One region of the Micromonospora sp. CA-240977 genome, then DNA from elsewhere that is predicted to be linked to it. Evidence: riboswitches for the same ligand, from Rfam matches in the RefSeq annotation. Region 1 holds a riboswitch; the other holds the start of a gene.
What was found. A riboswitch is a leader RNA that binds a small molecule or an ion and turns the genes downstream of it on or off. The one in region 1 is predicted to bind ZMP and ZTP.
Positions count from the first base shown of each region.

Region 2: it holds a riboswitch for ZMP and ZTP, as region 1 does, so the genes downstream of both, ACQPWW_RS18235 (glycine hydroxymethyltransferase) here and ACQPWW_RS08390 (bifunctional 5,10-methylenetetrahydrofolate dehydrogenase/5,10-methenyltetrahydrofolate cyclohydrolase) in region 1, are expected to answer to the same signal.

Region 1 is NZ_CP192055.1:1,799,813-1,806,701, forward strand. It holds gene ACQPWW_RS08385 (vitamin B12-dependent ribonucleotide reductase) at 1-1,921, shown strand, start outside; gene ACQPWW_RS08390 (bifunctional 5,10-methylenetetrahydrofolate dehydrogenase/5,10-methenyltetrahydrofolate cyclohydrolase) at 2,165-3,064, opposite strand; ZMP/ZTP riboswitch at 3,078-3,159, opposite strand; gene ACQPWW_RS08395 (NIPSNAP family protein) at 3,285-3,596, opposite strand; gene ACQPWW_RS08400 (RNA polymerase sigma factor) at 3,695-4,264, shown strand; gene ACQPWW_RS08405 (CU044_5270 family protein) at 4,278-5,246, shown strand; gene ACQPWW_RS08410 (FAD-dependent monooxygenase) at 5,281-6,393, opposite strand; gene ACQPWW_RS08415 (DUF2332 domain-containing protein) at 6,532-6,889, shown strand, end outside.
Region 2 is NZ_CP192055.1:3,921,689-3,928,577, reverse strand. It holds gene ACQPWW_RS18250 (antibiotic biosynthesis monooxygenase family protein) at 1-14, shown strand, start outside; gene ACQPWW_RS18245 (mechanosensitive ion channel family protein) at 122-1,123, opposite strand; gene ACQPWW_RS18240 (hypothetical protein) at 1,616-1,876, shown strand; gene ACQPWW_RS18235 (glycine hydroxymethyltransferase) at 1,991-3,427, opposite strand; ZMP/ZTP riboswitch at 3,447-3,536, opposite strand; gene ACQPWW_RS18230 (SDR family NAD(P)-dependent oxidoreductase) at 3,667-4,473, shown strand; gene ACQPWW_RS18225 (hemerythrin domain-containing protein) at 4,530-5,030, opposite strand; gene ACQPWW_RS18220 (NAD(P)H-hydrate dehydratase) at 5,111-5,980, opposite strand; gene ACQPWW_RS18215 (histidine phosphatase family protein) at 5,964-6,695, opposite strand; gene ACQPWW_RS18210 (glycosyltransferase family 39 protein) at 6,737-6,889, opposite strand, start outside.

The DNA.
Region 1 (6,889 bases):
GAAGCTGTTCCGCACCATCTCGCAGGCCGCCTGGGAGTGCGCCGACCCGGGCCTGCAGTACGACGACACGATCAACGACTGGCACACCTGCCCGGAGACCGGCCGGATCACCGCATCGAACCCGTGCTCGGAGTACCTGCACCTGGACAACTCCTCGTGCAACCTGGCCTCGCTCAACCTGATGAAGTTCCTCCGCGCCGACGGCGGCTTCGAGGTGGAGAAGTTCGTCAAGTCCGTCGAGTTCGTCATCACCGCGATGGACATCTCGATCTGCTTCGCGGACTTCCCGACCGAGAAGATCGGTGAGACCTCCCGCGCCTACCGGCAGCTCGGTATCGGCTACGCCAACCTGGGCGCCCTGCTGATGGCCACCGGCCTGCCGTACGACTCGGAGCAGGGCCGCTCGGTCGCCGCGTCGATCACGTCGCTGATGACCGGCACCGCGTACCGCCGCTCGGCCGAGCTGGCCGGCGTGGTCGGCCCGTACGACGGTTACGCCCGCAACGCCGAGCCGCACAAGCGGGTCATGCGCAAGCACGCCGCCGCCAACGACGAGATCAAGCCGACCAGCCCGGTGGCCACCGCGATCGTCCGCGAGGCGACCAAGCAGTGGACCCAGGGCAACAAGATCGGCGACAAGTTCGGCTGGCGCAACGCCCAGGCCAGCGTCCTCGCCCCGACCGGCACCATCGGCTTCATGATGGACTGCGACACGACCGGTGTGGAGCCGGACCTGGCGCTGGTCAAGTTCAAGAAGCTGGTCGGCGGCGGCTCGATGCAGATCGTCAACCAGACGGTGCCGCGCGCCCTGCGCAGCCTCGGCTACCCCGAGGAGCAGGTCGAGGCGATCGTCGAGCACATCGCCGACCACGGTCACGTCGTGGACGCCCCGGGCCTCAAGCCGGAGCACTACCCGGTCTTTGACTGCGCCATGGGCGAGCGGACGATCGCCCCGATGGGTCACGTGCGGATGATGGCGGCCATCCAGCCGTTCGTCTCCGGGGCCATCTCCAAGACGGTCAACATGCCGGAGGCGGCCACCGTCGAGGACGTCGAGAAGATCTACTTCGAGGGCTGGAAGCTCGGCCTCAAGGCGCTGGCGATCTACCGGGACAACTGCAAGGTCGGTCAGCCGCTCTCGGTGGCCAAGTCCAACAAGGCCACCGAGCCGGCCGCCGTCGAGGCCGCGCCGGTCGCCGTGGAGAAGGTCATCGAGTACCGGCCGGTGCGTAAGCGCCTGCCGAAGAAGCGCCCGTCCGAGACGGTCAGCTTCTCCGTCGGTGGCGCCGAGGGCTACCTCACCGCGTCGTCCTACCCGGACGACGGCCTCGGCGAGGTCTTCCTGAAGATGTCCAAGCAGGGCTCGACCCTGGCCGGCGTGATGGACGCCTTCTCGGTGGCCATCAGCATCGGCCTCCAGTACGGCGTGCCGCTGGAGACGTTCGTCAGCAAGTTCACCAACATGCGCTTCGAGCCGGCCGGCATGACCGACGACCCGGACGTGCGGATGGCGGCCTCGGTGATGGACTACATCTTCCGTCGCCTGGCGCTGGACTTCCTGCCCTACGAGCGCCGCGCCGAGCTGGGCATCTTCACCGCCTCGGAGCGGGCCGCCCAGTTGCGGGCCGAGGCCGACGCGGAGGCCGCCGCCGTCACCGGCGTCGAGCTCACCGCGATGGCGTCCTCGGCACCGGTGGAGGCCCCGGCCAAGTCGGAGGCCGTCGCCCAGCCGGCCCAGGAGATGGCCGACGTGGCCGCCGCCAAGCCGGCGCCGAGCGTGGGCTCCAGCACCGAACTGCTGGAGGCCGTCATCGGCAAGGCCGCCGACGCGCCGCTCTGCTTCACCTGCGGTACGAAGATGCGCCCCGCGGGCAGCTGCTACGTCTGCGAGGGCTGCGGCTCCACCAGCGGCTGCAGCTGACGTACGTCTAACGCGGCGCTGCCCCGGTCTCCCTCGCGGGAGGTCGGGGCAGCGCCGTTTCCGGATCTCGTCCCTCATGATCAAGTGATGAGAAGTAGGTAAAGGATGGCCCTGGGGCCTACTTTTCATCACTTGATCATGGGAAGTGCGACGGTCTGGGCGGCCGAGGACCTGACCTGGGTGCCCGCCGGGCTGCTGCACCGGCGGTTCCTGGGCTGGGTGCGGTGAGTCTCGGCGACCGGGCTACTGGTTCGCGCGTTCGGCGGCGCGGACGGCGTTGCGGAACAGCATCGCGACGGTGGTCGGACCGACCCCGCCGACCCGGGGCGTGATGGCGCCGGCGACCTCGGCGCACGCTTCGTCCACGTCCGGCAGGAGGCGCCGGCCTTCGTAGCGGACGCCGGCGCCGATGACGACGGCGCCGGGCTTGACGTGCTCAGGCCGCACGATCCCGGGTACGCCGGCGGCGGCGACCAGAATGTCGGCACGCCGGGTGTAGCGGGGCCAGTCGGGCACGCCGGTGTGGACGACGGTGACGGCGGCGTTGGCGGTCGGACGCTTCTGGGCGAGCAGCATCGCCAGGGGGCGGCCCAGGGTGGCGCCCCGGCCGAGGATGACGACCTCCCGGCCGGCGACGGGGATCTGGTGGTACGCCAGGAGAGCTTCGATGCCGGCGGGGGTGCACGGCAGCGGGCCGGGCAGACCGACGGCGAGACGCCCCATGTTCAGCGGGTGCATGCCGTCGACGTCCTTGTCCGGGTCGATGGTCAGCAGCGCGGCGTCGTAGTCCAGATGCCCCGGAACGGGGTACTGCACGAGGATGCCGTGCACGGCCGGATCGGTGTTGAAGCGGGCGATGGCCCGGTGCAGATCCGCCTGGGCGACGGTGGCGGGCAGGTGCACGTGCGGGGAGGCGAACCCGAGTTCGGCCGCCTGCCGCTGCTTGATAGCGATGTAACCGGCGCTGGCGTCGTCGTCGCCGACGAGGATGGTGGCGAGGCTCGGGGTGATCCCGCGGTCGCGCAGGCGGGCGGCAGCGGCGGCGGTCTCGGCCAGGACGGCTTCGGCGACGGGTGCGCCCGGCAGGAGGCGGGCAGCGCTCGACGGGGTGGGGTGCTCGGCGGATTCGCTGGTCGTGGTCATGATGGTCCCTCGACGCAGGCGCCCAGGCGGTCGACGCCCGCGAGAGGCTCCCCGATGGTTCCACCATCCCCGTGCCGCCAGTCGCCGGTGCTTCGATGATGCCGCATCACCAGGCCAACTGCCCAACCGGACCAGCAGCGCCGCCCTCCGCGTCGGGGGCGTGCTGCCGTTCGTCCGGACTGGTGCCCGCCGACCGCGCCGGGCGGGCAGGCGCGGGGGGTCAATCAGTCGGCAGGAGTGGGCGCATGAACGTCCGCTCGTACCGTACGACGCAGCCCGAGGTTTCGCGGATGCGATCAGCCTCGACGAACTCCGGGTCGTTGCCGAACAGTGCGCGGTACCGCTCGTAAGCCGCCAGGCTCTCGAAGCTGAACAGCGCCTCGGCCTTGTCGCTGGCGCCCTCGGCGGGCAGGAAGTAGCCGTGGTGCACGCCACCGTGCTTGGCAACCAGCCGCATCCAGGTTCGAGCGAAGTCTTCGAACACATCGATCTGAGTGGGGTCGATGGTGTAGTGCACGACGCAGGTGATCACGGCCTCACCATACGGGCCGGCGGTCATGTCGGATGGCTCGGTAACACCCGTGCTCCGACTGACGAAGAAGGAGTGTGCAGGCTACGAGAGGACGGCCCGTGAGTGAGCCCAGCGGAGCCGATGATGACATTTCCGGGATCGGGGCCGATCCGGTGGCCTTCGAGGTCTTCTACCGGCGGCACGTGGAGGCGGTGGGCCGGTTCGTGGCGCGGCGGGTCGACGATCCCCACCTCGCGGCCGACCTGACCGCCGACGTGTTCCTGGCGGTGATCGAGTCGGCGGCCAGCTACCGGCCGGAGCGGGGTAGCCAGGTCGGCTGGCTGTACGGGGTGGCCCGCAACGTCATCGGCGACGAGCGGCGTCGGGCGGCCCAACGACTGCGGGTGACCGGCCGACTGGCCGGACGACGGGACCTCGGCCCCGACGACATCACCCGCATCGAGGAGCGGATCGACGCCGAGTCGGCGGCCCGCCGCACCTGTCGGGCGCTGAGCGAGCTACCCGAGGGCACCCGAACGCTCGTCGAACTCGTCGCCGTGGACGGCCTCACCGTCGCGGACGCGGCGACAGTGCTCGGGATGTCGCCGGTCGCCGCCCGGGTCCGCCTGCATCGTGCCCGCCGCGTCGTCCGCGCCGTGCTCGCCCGCCCGGTCACCACCCTCGCCTGAAACGGAGATGACGATGAACGAGACCGAACGATCGCCGCAGGGTTTCGAGGAGCAGCTCCTCCGGGATCTGAGCGCACACGTGGCCCAACGGGCCGAGGTGGTGTCCGTGGCCCGTCCCGCCAGACGCCGGAGCCTGTTCCCGCGCGGTTGGCGCCTCGCGGGAGCATTCGGGCTGGCCGTGACGGTGACCGCAGGTGCGCTTGCGGCCCAGACGATGGGGGTGGGCGACCACCCGCCGCCCTCGGCCAGCGCGTCGGAGATCTTCCACCTGGCGGCCGACGCGGCCCGGCAACAGCCTGAGCTCACCGCCCGGCCCGACCAGTACGTCTTCACCGAATCCCTGGCGACGATCCGGGACCTGCCGGACAGCGGCCCGTACCAGACCATCCGGAACCAACTGTGGCAGTCGGCCGGCGGAGTCGCGCACACGCAGAGACGCTACCGGCCGGAGGCCGATCCGAACGGGTGGAGCGAGCTGACGGTGCTGCGGATGAGTGATGCCGCCGATCCCGAGAAGGATCTCGACGCGTTCCCGCCGCCGGCGTACCACGGCGACCTGCCCTCCGATCCGGACACGCTGCTTCGCTACCTGCGCGAACACCCGGTCGACCTGCATCTCCCCGAAGGGGCCGACGAGGAGGCCGTCTACGGGGACGAAAGTATGGCGTACACCACGGCGCGGTCGATGGTCCGTGGCGACTACGTGCCGCCCCGCGCGCTCGCGGCGTTGTTCGAAGTGCTGGCGCGGGAACCCGGAGCGGTAGTCATATCGGGTGATGTGGTGGACGCGGCCGGTCGACACGGGGTGGCGATCCGGATGCCCGGCGTGATCGGTGGTAACGAAGACCTTCTCTTCGACCGAGACACCCACGTATTCCTCGGCACCAGGAGTTCGGTGGTGCGAAACGGCAAAGAGTCCCTGTTCGCGGCGGTCGCGCTCCTGCGCATCGCCATCGTCGACCGGCCGGGCCAGCTGCCCTGAGCGGTGATGGCCCGGCGCCGGTCGTCGAGCGGGTTCAGGGCTGGACGAACAGGGGCCCGTAGTTCGAGCGGAACATCTGCTCGCCCAGGCGGCGCATCACCAGGTCGCGGAGCGCGGGCGGAAGCCCGGTGGCAGTGTCGCGGCGGTGGGTCTGGCTGAGCACCCAGTCGGTACGCGGGCGTCGCCGCGCCTCGTACCCGCGTAACGCGTCAGCGACGGAGTCGGCGGTGGCCAACGACGACGCGAGCACTGACGCGTCCTCCAGGGCCATCGCCGCGCCCTGGGCCATGTTCGGCGAGGTGGCGTGGGCGGCGTCGCCGATCAGCAGCACCGGCCCGCGGGACCAGGAGTCGAGCACGACCTCCTGGTTCGGCCCGGCGTGCAGGGTGCTGTCGTCGTGGTCGAGGGCCTTGAGCATGGTGGCGGCCGGCTCGGGGAACGTCGCGGCCACCTCGTCGCGCCAGCCGGGCCGGTCGGCCACCGGGCCGTCGTTGTAGTAGCAGTACGTCTGCTCGGCGCTGATCGGGATCGTCAGGAACTGCCTCCCGCGCCCCAACTGCACCGACCAGACCGGCTCGTCGTCGATGCGGGGAGCCACCCAGCGGTACGCGTACTGGCCGAGGTTGCGGGCCGCCCGCCCGTCGAAGGCGAGCCGCCGGACCGTCGAGTTGACGCCGTCCGCGCCGATCACCAGGTCGTACCGCTCGGTGCTGTCGTCGTCGAACTCGACGGCGACCAGGTCGCCCTCGTGGGCCAACGCGACCGGCTGGCGGCCCCAGCGGATCGGGGTGTCTCCGACACCGGCGAGCAGCGCCCGGTGCAGTTGTGCCCGGGGCAGCGACACGCACGGCCCGACCCCCTGCCACAGCGCCGCCACGTCGATGTCGAAGAGGCGGCGTCCGCGCTGGTTGGCGCTGCGCTGCCGGGTGATCTCCACGGCGACGTCCGCGACCGGCTCCCGCAGCCCGAGGACGTCGAGCATGCGCGTCGCGTTGCCGGTGAGGTAGATGCCGGTGCCGGAGTCGGTCGGCCCGGCGGCCCGCTCGACCACGTCGACAGTCGCGCCCCAGTCGCGCAGGGCGGCCACCGTCGCCAACCCGGCGACACCGCCGCCGACGATCAGTACCCGGACATCGTTACCCCGCACGACACGTTCCTCCCCGTCGCCCAGGCCGGTTGAGCTGCTGCTCAACGGTTCGGCCGCCGCAGCACTCTAGAAGGCGGGTGAGTCGGCACACGGGTACGGGGGCTGAATTATCGAGGAATGGGCTGCGACGATGAGGGCATGACGACCGCTGAGGCGTACGCCGAGTTCGGCAGCCGCGAGGCGCGTGGGGTGTCGCCCACCTACGAGCGTCTGTCGGCGGCCGTCGCCCGGGACGACGCCCTGCTCGCCCTGCTCGACGCGCTCCCGCCCGGCAAACGACAGCCGAATCTGCTGTTCGGTGTCGTGCGCTGGCTCGGCGGCCCGGTCGACGACCCGGTCGCGTTCCACGATTTCACTGTGACGCACTGGCCGGCCATCGAGGCGGAGGTGCGCACCCGGGCCACCCAGACCAACGAGAGCGGCCGGTGCGCGGTCCTGCTGCCGGTGCTCGCCGCGTTGCCGCAGCCCCTCGCCCTGCTGGAGGTCGGCGCGTCGG
Region 2 (6,889 bases), 2.1 Mb from region 1:
CCGCCCTGGTCTGACGCTCCCGCGCGGCCGACGGCGACGCGGCTCATGTGCTTTCTCGTACTTCAGCCGCACTTGCGTGATGTGGAGTTTCGGCAGCTCATCGGCATACCGCGGGGCCCTGTCAAGCCTCGAACTTGGGACGACGAGGCATCCACTGCGGGTGATGGGTTCGGAGGAATTCGACCATCCCTTCGCGCATTTCGCACCGCAGGTTCCAGGCACTCGCTCCATCCCTGGCCGTAACGGTAATGCGCACGGTTACGGATTGTTGGCCCATGTCTGTCATCTGAAGCTCCCAGTCATTGCGATCCCACGCAGTCGATGCTTCCAGTAGCCGCTGCGCTTCATCCCGCAACTCTTTGAGGTCGGCAGTGTAGTCCAGGATCAGATCCACCGAACCGGCGACGGTGCCACCGAAGCGAGTCCAGTTCTCGTACGGCTTACTGGTAAAATACGTGCTCGGTATGACTAGTCTGCGCTTATCCCAGGTTCGAACCACGACGTGGGTGAGTTCAATCTCCTCGACCTGCCCCCAGTTGCCTTCGACAACGAGGACATCGTCGGCGTGCAATGCGCCACTGAAGGCCATCTGGATGCTGGATATTGCCATCTGAAGGGCTTGTCGTGCAGTGACTCCGACCAATAAAGTGAAAACGCCAGCAGATGCTATGACGGTGATTCCCAGCACCCGAACTGGGCGGAAGGTCAGAAGCATCAGGCCAACTGTGAGCAGGACTACGAGGGCAACAATGGTCTGCCCGATCACCTTGGTTTGTGTGCGTGTCCGTCGGATTCGTTCGTCCGCGGGCGTGCGGGGGTAGCGCCGGAAAACGAGCTCCTCGGCAACATGTAAGAGCTTGGTGACGAACCAGCCCGCGGTCCCGATCGCCACAAGTTGATCCCAGTGGCGGAGATGAAAGAGCGCTTCGGGCGGTAGCCCCGCCACTGGCAATGCGTAATACAACGCCGAGGCCACCGCCAGGGTGCTGAACGCGCGTTGGCTGCGCACCTGGGCCATACTCAGAAAACGTTCGAAGCGGCCTCGGGTGAGTCGCTGCACTGATCGTCCGACCAGCCAGCTCAGGAGGAGGGCACCGACAGCGACGCCGACGAGAACAAACACGGCACGAGTGGGCATTGACGAATTCACCTCACCACCGTTCTAACACACTTCGTTGGCGCCGCAACCGTGGTTGCCGTTAATTTGGCCGCGGCCGTTTCAAGGTCATGATTCCCGTGCCGAGTAGCGAGGACGAACCGCCGCCGCGCCGACCGTCTGGCCGCCGACCTGCCCGCCACCGCGTGGACCCGGCGCGGTGCCGGTGACGCCGCCCGCGCCTACCTCCAGGCCGGTGACCTCACCGCCGCCGGGCACGCTTTGGCCGACGCCGACGCCGACGCCGACGCCGACGCCGACGCCGACGCCGACGCCGACGCCGACGCCGACGCCGACGCCGACGCCGACGCCATCGGCCGTCCGGCTGAGGCCACGAAGGTCGTCAGAGGTGACCGCCGGACGGGCCGATCGCGGGACGACTCGCGGGCTGACACACCGCGTTCACCGGATGGCAATGCGCGACGGCCGGCGTACCGTCGTCCTGGGTGGACGGTCATAATGGGCCGCATGGTTGCCTGGGAGTACGCCCTGCTCGTCCGCCGCTATCAGGGACAGGGCCGCAATTTCCACGTCTCGTTCGTCTGGTACGCCCCGGACGGGTCCCGCAAGGACATCACCGCCTACGGTGACACCGCCATCGCGCACCTCAACCGCGCCGGTCGGGAGGGGTGGGAGCTGGTCTCCGCGGCCGAGGACGTGAACAACGTCCAGGGCAGCACCGAGGTGCACCGCTACCACCTGAAGCGTCCCCTGGCCTGAGGCGCGGCCCGGCCTCGCCGTTGCTCCTGACAGCGACGTGCCGCTGAGTCATCGTCATGACTCAGCGGCACGTCGTTCGGTGGGGCGGGTGTCGCGACCCACCCGGACGAGCCGTCAGGCCAGGTCGATGGCCGGGTAGAGCGGGTGCGGGGCCAGCAGGTCGGTCGCCTGCCGGGCGATCTTGTCGGCCAGGTCGGCGTCGAGCGTGTACTTCGCCTTGGACGGGGTGCCGTCGGCGTTGGCGCCGGCCGTGGTCTGGGTCAGCACGGTGTGGATCAGCTCCGCGGTCTGGTCCATCTCGGCGGTGCCCAGGCCCCGGGTGGTCAGCGCCGGGGTGCCGATCCGGATGCCGGACGTGTACCAGGCCCCGTTCGGGTCCTGCGGGACCGAGTTGCGGTTGGTGACGATGCCGGAGTCGAGCAGCGCCTGTTCGGCCTGCCGGCCGGTGAGCCCGTAGCCGGACACGTCGATCAGCACCAGGTGGTTGTCGGTGCCACCGGTGACCAGCTTCGCGCCCCGGCGCAGCAGCCCCTCGGCGAGTGCCTGCGCGTTGTCCACGATCCGCTGGGCGTAGTCGGCGAAGTCGGGGCGGCGGGCCTCCGCGAGGGCGACGGCCTTCGCGGCCATCACGTGCGGCAGCGGGCCACCGAGCACCATCGGGCAGCCGCGGTCCACCTGGTCGGCCAGCTCCGGCTGGCAGAGCACCATGCCGCCGCGCGGGCCGCGCAGCGACTTGTGGGTGGTGGTGGTGACGATGTGCGCGTGCGGCACCGGGTCGAAGTCGCCGGTGAACACCTTGCCGGCGACCAGGCCGGCGAAGTGCGCCATGTCGACCATGAAGGTGGCGCCGACCGAGTCGGCGATCTCCCGCAGGATCCGGAAGTTCACCTTCCGCGGGTACGCCGAGTAACCGCCGACCAGGATCAGCGGCTTGAACTCGCGGGCGGCCTCGGCGACCCGGTCGTAGTCGATCAGGCCGGTCGCCGGGTCGGTGCCGTAGCTGCGCTGGTCGAACATCTTGCCGGAGATGTTCGGCCGGAAACCGTGGGTGAGGTGACCGCCGGCGTCCAGCGACATGCCGAGCATCCGCTGGTTGCCCAGCTCGCGGCGCAGCGCGAACCAGTCGGCCTCGGTGAGGTCGTTGACCTGGCGGACCTGCGCCTTCTTCAGCGCGGGGGACTCGACCCGGTCGGCCAGCACCGCCCAGAAGGCCACCAGGTTGGCGTCGATGCCCGAGTGCGGCTGCACGTACGCGTGCGGGGCGCCGAACAGCTCCCGGGCATGTTCGGCGGCGAGCGCCTCGACGGTGTCGACGTTCTGGCAGCCGGCGTAGAACCGGCGGCCGACGGTGCCCTCGGCGTACTTGTCGCTGAACCAGTTGCCCATGGCCAGCAGGGTCGCCGGGGAGGCGTAGTTCTCGCTGGCGATGAGCTTGAGCGACTCCCGCTGGTCGGTCAGCTCGGCGCCGATGGCGTCGGCGACCCGCGGTTCGACGGCCCGGATCACCTCGAGGGCACTACGGAATGCGGTGGACTCGGCGTTGTGCGACATGCGACCTCCAACAGACGTGCGGGAAGGCCCAGGCGCTCGGCAAACGTCCTCGTGACGGGGCCGCTCCCCGATGGTTGTCCATCCCCACGCGCCAGTAACGGCCCGCGCCGATCCTACCGGGCCGGCCGGGGCCGTCCCGGGCGACCTCCGTACGCCACGCGCCGGAAGGGTTGCCCGGCCGATGTGGGGGCACCTCCTAATGAGCGGGTACGCCACCCGCAGGAGAGGAGTCACCCATCATGACCACACCGTCCACCGACCGGCCGCTCGCCGTGGTGACCGGGGCGTCCAGCGGAATCGGGTACGAGCTGGCCGCGCAGTTCGCCGAGCACGGCTTCGACCTGGTCGTGGTCGCCGAGGACGACGGCATCTCGGCGGCGGCCGAGAAGCTGCGCCGCGACGGCGGCCCACAGGTCCAGCCCGTCCGCGTCGACCTGGCCCGGGAGCAGGGCGTGGAGGAGCTGGCCTCGGCGATCGCCGCCACCGGGCGTCCGGTGGACGCCCTGGCGCTCAACGCCGGCCGGGGCGCCGGCGGCGCCTTCGTCGGCGGGACCGACCTGCGCGACGAGTTGGAGATCGTCGACCTCAACGTGCGCTCGACGGTGCACCTGGCGAAGCGGCTGCTGCCCGGCATGGTCGAGCGGGGCGCGGGTCGGGTGTTGTTCACCTCGTCGATCGCCTCGACCATGCCGGGGCCGTTCCAGGCGGTGTACAACGCCTCCAAGTCGTTCGTGCAGTCCTTCGCCGAGGCGCTGCGCAACGAGCTGAAGGACACCGGCGTCACGGTGACCGCGTTGATGCCCGGGCCGACCGACACGGCGTTCTTCGACCGGGCCGACATGGCGGACACCCGGGTCGGCTCGGGCTCGAAGGACGACCCGGCCAAGGTGGCCGCGCAGGGCTTCGAGGCGCTGATGAAGGGCGATCAGACGGTCACCGCGGGTTCGCTGATGAACAAGGTGCAGACCGCGGCCGGCAAGATCATCCCGGACAGGCTCAAGTCCGAGCAGCACCGGCACATGGCCGAGCCGGGTTCGGGCAGCTGACCACGCACGACGAGGGGCCCGGCAGCACGCCGGGCCCCTCGGTGTCCGTGGTCGACTCAGGCGGTCATCGCGTCCATCGCCTTCTTGATCGCCTTCGGAGCGGTGGGGGTCCGCGGGGCGTCCGCCCGCAGCGCGATCATCTTCTCGCCGATCTCCTGCAACTGCTTACGGCCCAGGGCGTCGCGGACCTTCGGGAACCACTCCTCCTCTTCCTCCTCGACGTGGTGGGTGACGTTCTCGATCAGCACCGTCGTCTTGGCGGTGAAGCGTTCGTCGCTGGCGTCCATGCTTGCCAACTCGGCGCAGAGCACGTCGGCGACGTGGTGCTCCTCGTACGACTCGAGGATGTCGTCCTCCAGGTCGGGCAGCAGGCGGCGGACCTCCGGGTACATGACCTCGTTCTCGAGGTACGTGTGCACGGTGAGGGCCTCCAGGATCTGGTTCACCAGCTTCTGCCGCTGGCTCGCCGGCCCCTCCTCGGCGTCCTGGAAGGCCTTGAAGAGGCGGCGCATCTCCTTGTGGTCCTCTTTGAGCAGGACGATGGCATCGGTCGACACGGGTATGACCTCCCTGGATCTCGTCTGGTGTGAATCCGGTACCCAGCAGGTCAAATGCGGAAACAGCGGATATCGGCCGATCAGACCATCGACAGCGTTCCGGGGATCTCGTCGAGCAACTCCCGGGCGAGGAAGCCGATCCGGCCGTACCGGGGGATCAGCCGCTGACCGCTCACGGCGTGCGCGAACGACCCCCAGCAGGCGGCCTGCGCCGGGTCGGCGCCCCGGGACAGCAACCCCGCCAGCAACCCGGCGAGCACGTCCCCGCTGCCGGAGGTGCCCAGCCCGGCGTCGCCGCTCTCCTCCCGCCAGCCCCGCCCGTCCGGGGCGGCCACGTGCCCGTACAACGAGACGACCGCCTCGTACCGGTCGGCCAGCTCGGCCGCCTCGGCGTCCAGGTCGTCGCCCGGTTCCCGGCCGAGCAGGTGCCCGGCCTCGGTGACGTTCGGGGTGAGCACCACCTGCCGACCCGAGCCGACCAGCAGGTCCGGTGCGTGACTGAGGGCGCCGAGGGCGTACGCGTCGAGCACCAGTGACGTCTGCGGCCGGGCCGCGTCCAGGACCAGGCTCAGCAGCTTGTTGGTCTCGTCGATCGCCTTCAGCCCGGGTCCCAGGGCCACCACGTCGGCCTGTGCGACCAACTCGCCGAGCTGGCCGTTGCGGTCGGCGGCCACCGCGCCGTCGGCGGTCTCCGGCAGGCCGACCACCAGCGCCTCGGGCACCTCGATGCTCAGCGTGGCGGCGGTGGACTCGGCGGCGGCGAGCTGGAGCACCCCGGCTCCGGCGCGCAGCGCGGCCACCCCGGCGAGCAGCACCGCACCGGGGGTGAAGCGGGAGCCCCCGACGACCAGCACGGTGCCGCGGCTCTCCTTGCCACCGGCCGGCACCGGCAGCGCCCAGTCCCGCAGCAACCCCGGCGTGATCACCTTCACCTCAGACCGGCTCGGCATGGATCTCGTCCTCCCTGGTCGGCTGGGCGCCCTGCCGCCGCAGGTGGCCGACCTCGTTGAATCCGCCAAGGGTCAGTTGGCCGTGCGCGTCGGCGGACCAGTCGGTGATCGAGCAGTTGGCGATCACGTGCTCGCGGGTCAGCGCCATCAGGTCCGGCTCGGTCAACCCCTCCACCAGATAACGCAGCAGGAAGACCAGCGCGTCGTGGCCGAAGAGCAGCACCCGCTGACCCTCGTGGTCCCGGCGCAGGTCGCCGAGGAGCGTCCGCAGCCGCAACGCCACGTCGGTCCAGGACTCCCCGCCGGGCGGACGGTAGTAGAACTTGCCGAGCCGGGCCCGCCGCTCGGCCTCGTCGGGGTACCGCCGGCGCACCCCGTGCCCGGTCAAGCCGTCGAGGATGCCCAGCTCCCGGTCGCGCAGCCGCTCGTCCCGGCTCATCGGCACCCCGGTGTTGTGCAGCGCCAACTCGGCGGTGGAGATCGCGCGCAGGTACGGCGAGACCACCGCCACGTCCGGCCGGCGGTCCGGGGGAAGCCCGGTCAACCACCGACCGGTCGCGCGGGCCTGCTCGGCGCCGGTGGGCGAGAGCGGCACGTCGGCGTCGCGGTGACTGAGCCCGATCAGCTCCTCCCCGGACGCCTCGGCGTGCGTCGCCGCCACGTTCGCGGTGCTCTCACCGTGCCGGATGATCCAGAGCGTCGCCAGTTCCGCCATGCCGACCCCCTACCCGGGCGCCGGCGGCGGTAACCGCGCGGTCAGCCGCGCCGTTGCAACAGGGCGACGGTCAGCCCGGTCACGTGGGTCAGCCGGGCCAGTTGGTAACGCTCGCCGAGCAGGGCGGCGGGCTCCTTCGACAGCGCGGTCAGCGGCGCGTCGGTGACCGTCGGCACCACCAACCAGAGCCGCGG